One region of the Pseudoalteromonas sp. CO325X genome, then DNA from elsewhere that is predicted to be linked to it. Evidence: riboswitches for the same ligand, from Rfam matches in the RefSeq annotation. Region 1 holds a riboswitch; the other holds the start of a gene.
What was found. A riboswitch is a leader RNA that binds a small molecule or an ion and turns the genes downstream of it on or off. The one in region 1 is predicted to bind lysine.
Positions count from the first base shown of each region.

Region 1 (4,420 bases):
TGCAGCAGCAGTCACTGTTTATCGCCGTAGGTGCGCTCCATTTGCCGGAAAAAAATGGGCTCGTTAACCTACTGCGCGAACAAGGTTTCACGGTTACGAAAAAGCAGCCCTCTCAGTAACGTGTTTTTTCAACAACGCGCTCAACTGCTGAGTGTTGACCGGCTTGTTAAGTACGGCATTGGCGCCGACAGTGATACTCTGCGCGATGCGATGCTCGTCTTGACTGGCAGTCACCAAAAAAATAGGCACGCTGAGCGCTAAGCGCTCACGAATCTCAATAATGGTACTTATGCCGTCTTTGTTTGGCATATTTAAATCCATTAATACACATTGATAGTGATGTTCTAGTAATTTATCGAGTGCTTGCTCACCATCATCAACAATGGTGGTGTTAAAGCCTATTTGCTGAGCTTGTTTAGCAAGCACTAACTGATTTATTGGGTTATCTTCAACAATCAGAATATCGCCATGCTGGCTGCTTGGCTCTAACCGGGCTTTGTCGATAGTAAGTACGGGCCAAGTTAGCTTGGCCTCAGTGCCTGTTGTGGTGCTACAAATCGTAAGGCTTCCACCCACCTCTTGAGCCAACGCATACACGAGGCTGAGACCTAATTTAGCGCCCTGAAAGTGCTGTACCTGCTCGGTGTTGTAATACAAAGCATGCTGCTGAGCAGCCTCAATATCAGCAGTGGCAATGCCATCGCCGTTATCTTTAACGACAACACTCAGCAGCCCAGCTGGTTCATGGTATTCAAATTGCGCATGCACCGCAGCGCGCGTATGTATAAAGGCGTTGCTCAATAGCTGATTAACTGCTTGGATTAACTGCTTGGATTAAATGCAGATGATCAGTTTGTGCTTGAACAGGTAGGCTATCTTCACCCTCGACACTCAATCGCTGCAGGGTTTCAGACTTAAGCTGCCAAGGCGCCAATATTGCACTCACGGTTTGCTTTAATGACTGCTCGGTCACTAAAGTAGTAAACGCTCCCGACTTAAGCTTCTGTAATTCCAACATTTCTTGCACTAGCGCCTGCAAATGTCGGGCGCAGCCCAATGCCGTTTGCTGTTCTTCGCGACCAGCCGCAGTACGAGAGTCCAATAGGCCAATAATCCCCGTAATTGGCGTCATTAGCTCATGACTCATATTAGCTAAAAAGTCAGATTTTACCCGATGCGCATGCGCGGCTTGACGCCGTTGGTAACGAAGCCGATAAAAAATAGCTGACACTCGACGTGTCAAAGGATTAAAGATGAGCCACCACTCACATAAAATAGTAGCAATGGCTGCCAGCGTTAAAAGGGGAATAACAAGCTGTAAATGTTCTATTTTTTGCTTAGATTCTGACTCTAAAACGGTGACAACAGCATCTAAGTCCTGCAATAACGACAGTAGTTTTTGACCCTGAAAAGCACTTAAAGGTGCATCGCTGCGACTCGCTAACTGCACATACTGGCGCACCCGACCATCCAAGCCCTGCTGGTGATAAAGCGCCAGCACCTGAGGGCTTTGCTGCACCAACTGTGAGCCTAATAAAAACTCATGGTTATTGTAAAAGCGCATAGTGGCACGAGCGAGTTGCTGCTGCTCAAATCTTACAGCACGGTCATTGACGGCCAATTTATGTAATGCAATCTTCTGCGAAAGCATCCGTTGCATACCCGCAATATTTATCACTTTTGCGTCATTTCGCTGCATATCGATACTTTTCATCACATACACTGTAGAGCTAAGTATGACAACAACAAGCATACTGGCTGCCCAGAAATAACGTTTTTGTAAGTGTTTGGTAAGACGTTGCATAAGAGGGGCCTTTGCAATAACTCCTTAATACTGACACAAAATCAGCCTTTGTAAAATTTGTTCTCGCTTTGGCGTTGACAGCGTTAAGCATAAAGTGATTGAATAAAAAGGCACCCTTATTGAGTCGGCCGCATGTGCTGTGGTCGCAAGGGCTAGAAGAGGAGCGTCATTCAGGTAGTTATGGGAAGGAGAGCAAACTCCAAAGCACCATAACGAGGGGAATGTACGCCGAGAGACCTGTAAAGTTTGCTACTTACTGTCTCGGGCGCATGGGTTGAATCCCAGCGACTGTCACCATTAGCGCTTAGCGCTATGTTTTTGGTGGAGAGCTTCTGGTCTTAGTAACGCTGGGCCCATTTGGCTCTGTGTTTTAAGCCCATTCGCTCTTCGAATTTAACCAGTTCGATGCGAGGCGGGCAACCCCTTCCTAATTCAATCGAACTCGCACTAAGTTCGTGAGAGATGACTACAACTCATTCTTTAGCAGATACCATTGTCTGGACAGCATTGATCACTCCGATGCATGCTGACGGCAGTATTGACTTCAATACCTTAACTCTACTTGTGCGCGAGCAAGAGCAAGCGGGAAACGGCATTCTTATTCTTGGCTCTACTGGTGAAGCTCTGGCTCTCAGTATAGATGAGCAACAAGCCGTGGTTCGTCACGTTACGGCGCTCACCTTGCGTGTGCCACTGATGGTTGGCGTGGGCGGTTTTAACCTTAGCCAACAACTACAATGGCTTAGTTTTTGTAACCAACACCCCATAGACGCCTACCTTCTGGGAGCGCCCCTATATGCTAAACCGGGTATTCAAGGGCAGCTACATTGGTACTCGGCACTGCTGGATGCCAGCAAAAAGCCGTGCATGTTGTACAACGTGCCCGGACGCGCTGCAGTCAGTATTCCCCCCACAGTCTTAGCACAGCTACAGCAGCACCCTCTGTGCTGGGCACTTAAAGAAGCCAGCGGTGATATTGCACAATTTGAGGCTTACCGCGAAGCCGCGCCTGAGTTAGCGATTTTCAGTGGCGACGACGCGCTGATGCCTTATTTTGCTCAGGCCGGTGCAACGGGCCTTGTATCTGTGGCAGCCAACGTCTGGCCACAGCAGACACAGCACCTGGTACAACAATGCCTTCAAGGGCAAAGCATCAATGCCTTTGTAACCTGGCGCAGTGCAATTGATGCGCTGTTCAGTGCAGCCAATCCAGTGCCCGTTAAGTGCCTTTTGCATGCTCTTGAACGCCTCAACAGCCCGATGTTACGACCCCCATTAAGCCACCTTGAGCTTAATGACACACAACCACTTCTTAATGCCCATGAACGCATTGTTGCGTGGGCACATTGATAAAATTAGTTAACAAGGTACCTCAGTTATGAGTTGGTTAGACTTACTAAATGACCTCGAAAGCGGCCACGTACGCGCCGCAACACAAGACGAACACGGCCAATGGCACGCCAATGTGGACGTAAAAAAAGGCATTCTCGAAGCCTTCAAAAATGGTAATAACACCGAGTTTGCGGGCGGCTTTGTTGATAAGCATAATCTAGCTCCTCGCGGTTTTAGCGCCCAAGATAATATTCGCATGGTGCCTGGCGGTAGTGCTGTGCGTCGAGGCGCTTACGTTGCCCCTGGCACCATCATCATGCCACCTGCATATGTCAATATTGGTGCCTTCATCGACAGTGGAACTATGGTCGACAGTCATGCCTTGGTAGGGTCATGTGCGCAAGTGGGCAAAAACGTTCACCTTAGCGCCGCCGTGCAATTAGGTGGCGTGCTCGAGCCAATTGGCGCTAACCCTGTGGTGATTGAAGATGATGCCTTTATCGGCGCGGGCTGTGTCATTGTCGAAGGGGTGGTGGTCCGCCAAGGTGCGGTACTCGCCCCTGGTGTACGTTTAAGCGCCACTATCCCAGTATATGACTGCGTTAACGAGCGACAACTCGATAAGGGCGAAGCGATTCCGGCCAATGCCATTGTTATACCTGGCTCCCGCCCAAGCTCTAGCGCTTGGGGACGCGAACAAGGGCTCAGTATGAGCTGTGCGCTTATTGTAAAGTATCGCGATCAGCACAGCGATGCATCGCTGGAGTTAGAAGAGGTATTACGCTAATGCCTGTCTCTGGCGCATTGTTAAACGCTTTTGATACGCTCACTCAGGAGCGCCAGGAACCTTGCTTTGTTTACGATCTTGACAGTCTGCGTAAGCACCTTGATGAGCTGATGGCGCAAGATGTGGTGAAGTTATGGTATGCGGTAAAAGCGAATCCTTTATCTGCGGTTATCGATACTCTGGCAGCCGCTGGCTTTGACTTTGATGTCGCCAGCAGTGGCGAGCTCAACCAGGTGCTTTCACAACATGTTGGTGCACAACGTATCCTCAACACTGGGCCGGCAAAATCGCGCCAGCAGTTAGGCGAATTTTTAGACGCTGGGGTGCGTACCTTTGTGTTGGAGAGTATCAATCAAGTTCGCTGGCTTAATGAACTGGCATATAACCAGGGGATTGAAGTGGATGTGCTGCTCAGAGTGCAGTTGCGCTGGCCAGAGGGTGAGCGCAATCCGCTCGGTGGCAATACCCTGACTCCGTTTGGCTTAGCGCCAGAGCAG
Region 1 covers NZ_SGPG01000026.1:28,663-33,082, reverse strand. Annotated here, with positions in the region: gene EXT46_RS14215 (TraB/GumN family protein) at 1-119, shown strand, start outside; gene EXT46_RS14210 (response regulator) at 94-801, opposite strand; gene EXT46_RS14205 (histidine kinase dimerization/phospho-acceptor domain-containing protein) at 809-1,804, opposite strand; lysine riboswitch at 1,953-2,144, shown strand; gene dapA (4-hydroxy-tetrahydrodipicolinate synthase) at 2,267-3,154, shown strand; gene EXT46_RS14195 (2,3,4,5-tetrahydropyridine-2,6-dicarboxylate N-succinyltransferase) at 3,183-3,923, shown strand; gene EXT46_RS14190 (PLP-dependent decarboxylase) at 3,923-4,420, shown strand, end outside.

Region 2 (4,420 bases), on a different contig from region 1:
CAGTTTTCATCAAACAAGGAAGACCCCAGTGAGTCAACTTACCCGCAAAAAGCAATTTGCCACGCGTGCGGTGATCACCCGCGCTTTATACACCGGTGCATTGTTTATCTATGTACTGTTTTTTATTAACTTTATGATGGAGCAGAGCTTTTGGGCGCAAGCGATATCGGTGTTGATATTTAGCTTTATGCTCAGTGCCCAGTATCAATGGAGCATCGAGCCCATACGCAGTAGTGCCATATTTGTTGAGCATGGGGTACTGAACTTACTTGATACGCCGATAAAGCTCGCTGATGTCAAAGAGGTGATTTACTGCCAGCACCAGCGTTATGAACATATTGCTCGTTTTCGCTATCACAATAAAACTTTTCAAGACTTTGAGCTTTCCTCAAGTGACCTGATAGCTGATTTACAGCTTTATCATTTTTTAGTGGCCCAAGGCTTGGTGGTGCGCATGACTGAGGACAGTAGTCAGTTTTCTTAGATATTGGCGAGTGCTCACTATTAGCTTATTTCATGACGATTTTATTCACAGAAAAGGTAACTTTATTTTGCACACAATATCAGGCGTTTATTTCTTAAAATAAAGTTTTTATAAATTGATTGTTGCGTAATTAAGGAGTTACAACGTTGGCATTTTTAATGAAAAAGAGGTGTTTAGGTTTATTTTTTGTCGATAAGGTAATAGTGGTTTGGGTGAAAAATAATCAACTCAGTTTTTGTTTATATAAATGATAGTTTTATGTAGCATTTTTGTTTCCAAACTATTGTTAAGGAAATAAAAATGAGACAAAAAATTTTATCAGCTTGTGTGGTGGCGTTGCTCGTTTTCGTGGCCAATAATGTATTTTCATCTAGCTCACAAATAAAAGTAACAGACTACAATACCTTCTATGATACCCAAGTAAACAGTGCAAATTGTGGAGGGTATTGGGACGAGCGATTAGTGAGAGTCTGTGATTATAGAACCGAGTTAGTAGACGTTTCTTATAAACGTTGTCACTACAGGCTTACTGCTCCGGCTCCTAATAGCGATGCGCCAGAGTGGGAAACTCGCGTTGTATTATCAACACAAAGTTGCCCAGCAAACTGGACAATTGCCGGACCTTCTGGCCAGGCTCCCGGTGGCGTGTATATGCATCAACACAACTCCTATTTCACTCAACAAGAAGAGCAAACCGTCGAATATAATTGTCGTATGGAAACGCGAACTGTTTGGGTGCCAGTTGATGGTGAGCATTGCCCCATACAACCTTAATGAGAATCCATAATAGGCAATACACAGGCAGGCTGCGGCCAACCTGTGTATCCAAGCAATCATTAACCGCCAGAACACCATCCAGTGAAGTGTGATATTGACTTCTAGCCGTCTGCTAGGTACATTGCTGATTCACATTCGGTCTCAAGACCGAATGTGTCGCAGAAGAGGTGCGATAGCTAGGTAGTAAACGTGAGGCCGACGACCGCCAATGACCGTTTATGAGGGAGACTATCGCCGAGGAAGTGCATTGTGCGTCGCAATGGCTTTCGGTTCTTGAGGCTGAATCCTCGGAACTGTCACCTGTAGGGGTGGAGGGCTTCTGGCAATGGACATTCTTACCTTTTTAGTCTTGCCAAGTTCTCCTGATTGTATTTGAAAAATAACTCGTTTTTCATCTCGGAGAGATAATGAATCAGGAATATTCTGTCGCCAAGTTTGGCGGCACTTCAGTAGCCGATTATGGCGCTATGAGCCGGTGTGCACAAATCATCGCTGCTAATAATAATGTGCGTGTGGTGGTCGTCAGCGCCAGTGCCGGGGTCACCAATCACCTTGTAGCGTTATGCCAAAGTGCATTAACGCCTCAGCAGCGCCAAGCGCACATCGATGGGGTGATCGCTATCCAGCTTAATATTCTCGAATATGTTAGCCTTGATGCCGATTTAGCCCACGGCTTTGATGTCACCTTGAGCGCCTTTCGCAGCAGTGCTGAGCAAGCACCACAATCGAGCGCTCACAGCGATGAGCTACTGAGTTTTGGCGAGTGTTTCTCTTCTTATTTGTTTACTCAGGTATTACGCGAACATGGCGTGGCGGCAACGCGCTTTGATGTGCGTTCGGTGCTCAAAACAGATAGTCAGTTTGGCAAAGCCCAGCCCAATATTAAAACAACAGCGCAGCAAGCCCATGCCCAATTGCTGCCGTTGCTTAAAGATCAAGTGGTTGTCACTCAGGGCTTTATGGGCAGTGATGACTATGGCGATACCACTACCTTAGGGCGCGGGGGGTCGGATTACAGCGCGGCCCTACTAGCCGAGGCGATTGGCGCGAACAGCGTATATATTTGGACCGATGTGGTCGGTATTTTCAGTACCGATCCCAGAGTCTGTGCCAAAGCCGCACCCATTGCCTACTTAAGCTTTGACGAAGCCGCCGAAATGGCAACCTTTGGCGCTAAAGTCTTACACCCAGCGACTATTTTACCCGCTGCACGCAGTGGCATCAGTGTGTTTGTCGGCTCCAGTCGCGAACCACAAGGAGGCGGGACGTGGATACAAAAAACGCCACAAGAAGATACTTTAGCGGGTGTTCGCGCTGTGACTCAGCGTAAAAACCAAATTCTCTTAACCCTGAAAAGCCCAGAAATGTTACTAGCGAGCGGCTTTTTAGCGCGGGTGTTTACTATTTTGAGTGAGCATAACATTTCCGTTGATTTGGTCACGACTTCGGAGATAAGTGTCGCACTGACGCTCGATAATGCCCCGAATGCCAGCCGGCCGGAGCTGGATCAACAAGCTCTTGAGCGTTTAAGCGAGTTTTGTCATGTGTCAGTTGAGAATAACCTCACATTGGTGGCGTTAATTGGCTCGGAGATTGTGCTGCGCCAGAGCGAGTTGAATTTAATGCAGGTGCTCAGTGAGTTTGATATTCGCCTTATTTGTCACGGCGCATCGAAACATAACCTGTGCTTCTTGGTTGAGCAAAGTCAGTCTGATGCAGTGGTGCAAACTATTCATCAACGGCTGCTGGAAGGTTAACAGTGAGCACCGGGCGCTGCGTATCGGTGATAAGACTGATATCAAAGTGCCCGGCAAATAGCTTCTGACAATACACTTGGCCACCAAGGGGGGCGATAAGCTCCAAGATGGGTTGGCCTAACAAGGTGGCAATCGGTTGCTTAGTCGCTTTTGCGTAGGCTTCTTTTAATGTCCACACCCGGAAAAAGGTCTCAACATCGCTGCCAATATCTCTTGCCTCGGCCTCGGGATAATAGTGCGCTGCGAGCTTCTTAAAGGCGCGAGAGTTGTCAATTTTCTCAATATCCACACCTAATAAGGCTGCACCGCGCGTCATCGCTACGGCAATGTGGCCATGAGCGTGGCTGATGACTATCCGTGCATTGAGGGATTGGCCATCAATGCTCAATATCAGCTGCGCCTGGTCAACGTCAAATTCACTGCACCAGGCAGTAAGAGGGTAATCGCGATACTGCGGGTACAGTTGTCGCGCAAGCTGTTTTATGGCCCAGCGTGTGGCGCGATACTCCTGCTGCGCCTGCGTCTTTTTACGCTTTGCTAAGACCGCTTGCTCTGTACGGTGCAAATGTGAGTCATCTAATTCACCGTGCGCTTTAGCACAATAAAGCAACACCACGTCGCTGTGCTTGGCATGTTGCTCGGTATCGGTCGGTAAAGGTGAAAAGCAATAGGCAGGGTTTAGCATCAAGGACATTCCGATAAGCGTGGCTATGACTACTTTGTTACGGGTAATTATGATTTAATAGCGGCAAAACAATAACAGATATCCCTGCGAATGACGAATAAGCGTGACGGTTTCCAAAGCCGTATAGGTTTTGTACTAGCGGCAGCTGGTGCAGCAGTAGGCCTAGGTAATATTTGGGGTTTTCCAACTCAAGCAGCGAATCACGGTGGCGGTGCTTTTTTATTGGTGTATTTCATTGTCATCTTTGCCTTGGCACTACCGGCACTGTTCACTGAGCTGTACTTGGGCTACGCCGCTCAAGCCAACCCGGTACAAGCACTTAAACGTGCTTGGCAACCAAAAGCGGAAAAAATAGGGGCAGGGGCTGGTTATATCGGTTTAGCCGGGGCCATTGTCATGCTGAGCTTTTATTCTATCGTGGCTGGGTGGATGTTGGCCCATGCCTTAGCGCCGCTGTGCGAGATGCTAGGTATGAATGACGCTGCCGCATTTCTAAGTGGCGATTCTCTTGCCCGTAACCTTATTTTCACGCCGCTGATGTTGGTGTTAACCGCAAGCATTATTTTAAAAGGGGTTAAATCAGGGATTGAAGCTTGGTCGCGGCGATTAATGCCGTTGCTTTTGGTGCTGTTAGTTGGCTTGATTTTCTACATCGGCTCGTTACCCGGCGCCGGTGAAGGCTTTAGTAATTACCTGCAACCTGACTTCACTAAGGTG
Region 2 covers NZ_SGPG01000022.1:120,039-124,458, forward strand. Annotated here, with positions in the region: gene EXT46_RS12745 (hypothetical protein) at 29-484, shown strand; gene EXT46_RS12750 (hypothetical protein) at 785-1,258, shown strand; lysine riboswitch at 1,416-1,588, shown strand; gene lysC (lysine-sensitive aspartokinase 3) at 1,669-3,018, shown strand; gene EXT46_RS12760 (4'-phosphopantetheinyl transferase superfamily protein) at 2,990-3,703, opposite strand; gene EXT46_RS12765 (sodium-dependent transporter) at 3,794-4,420, shown strand, end outside.
Region 2: it holds a riboswitch for lysine, as region 1 does, so the genes downstream of both, lysC (lysine-sensitive aspartokinase 3) here and dapA (4-hydroxy-tetrahydrodipicolinate synthase) in region 1, are expected to answer to the same signal.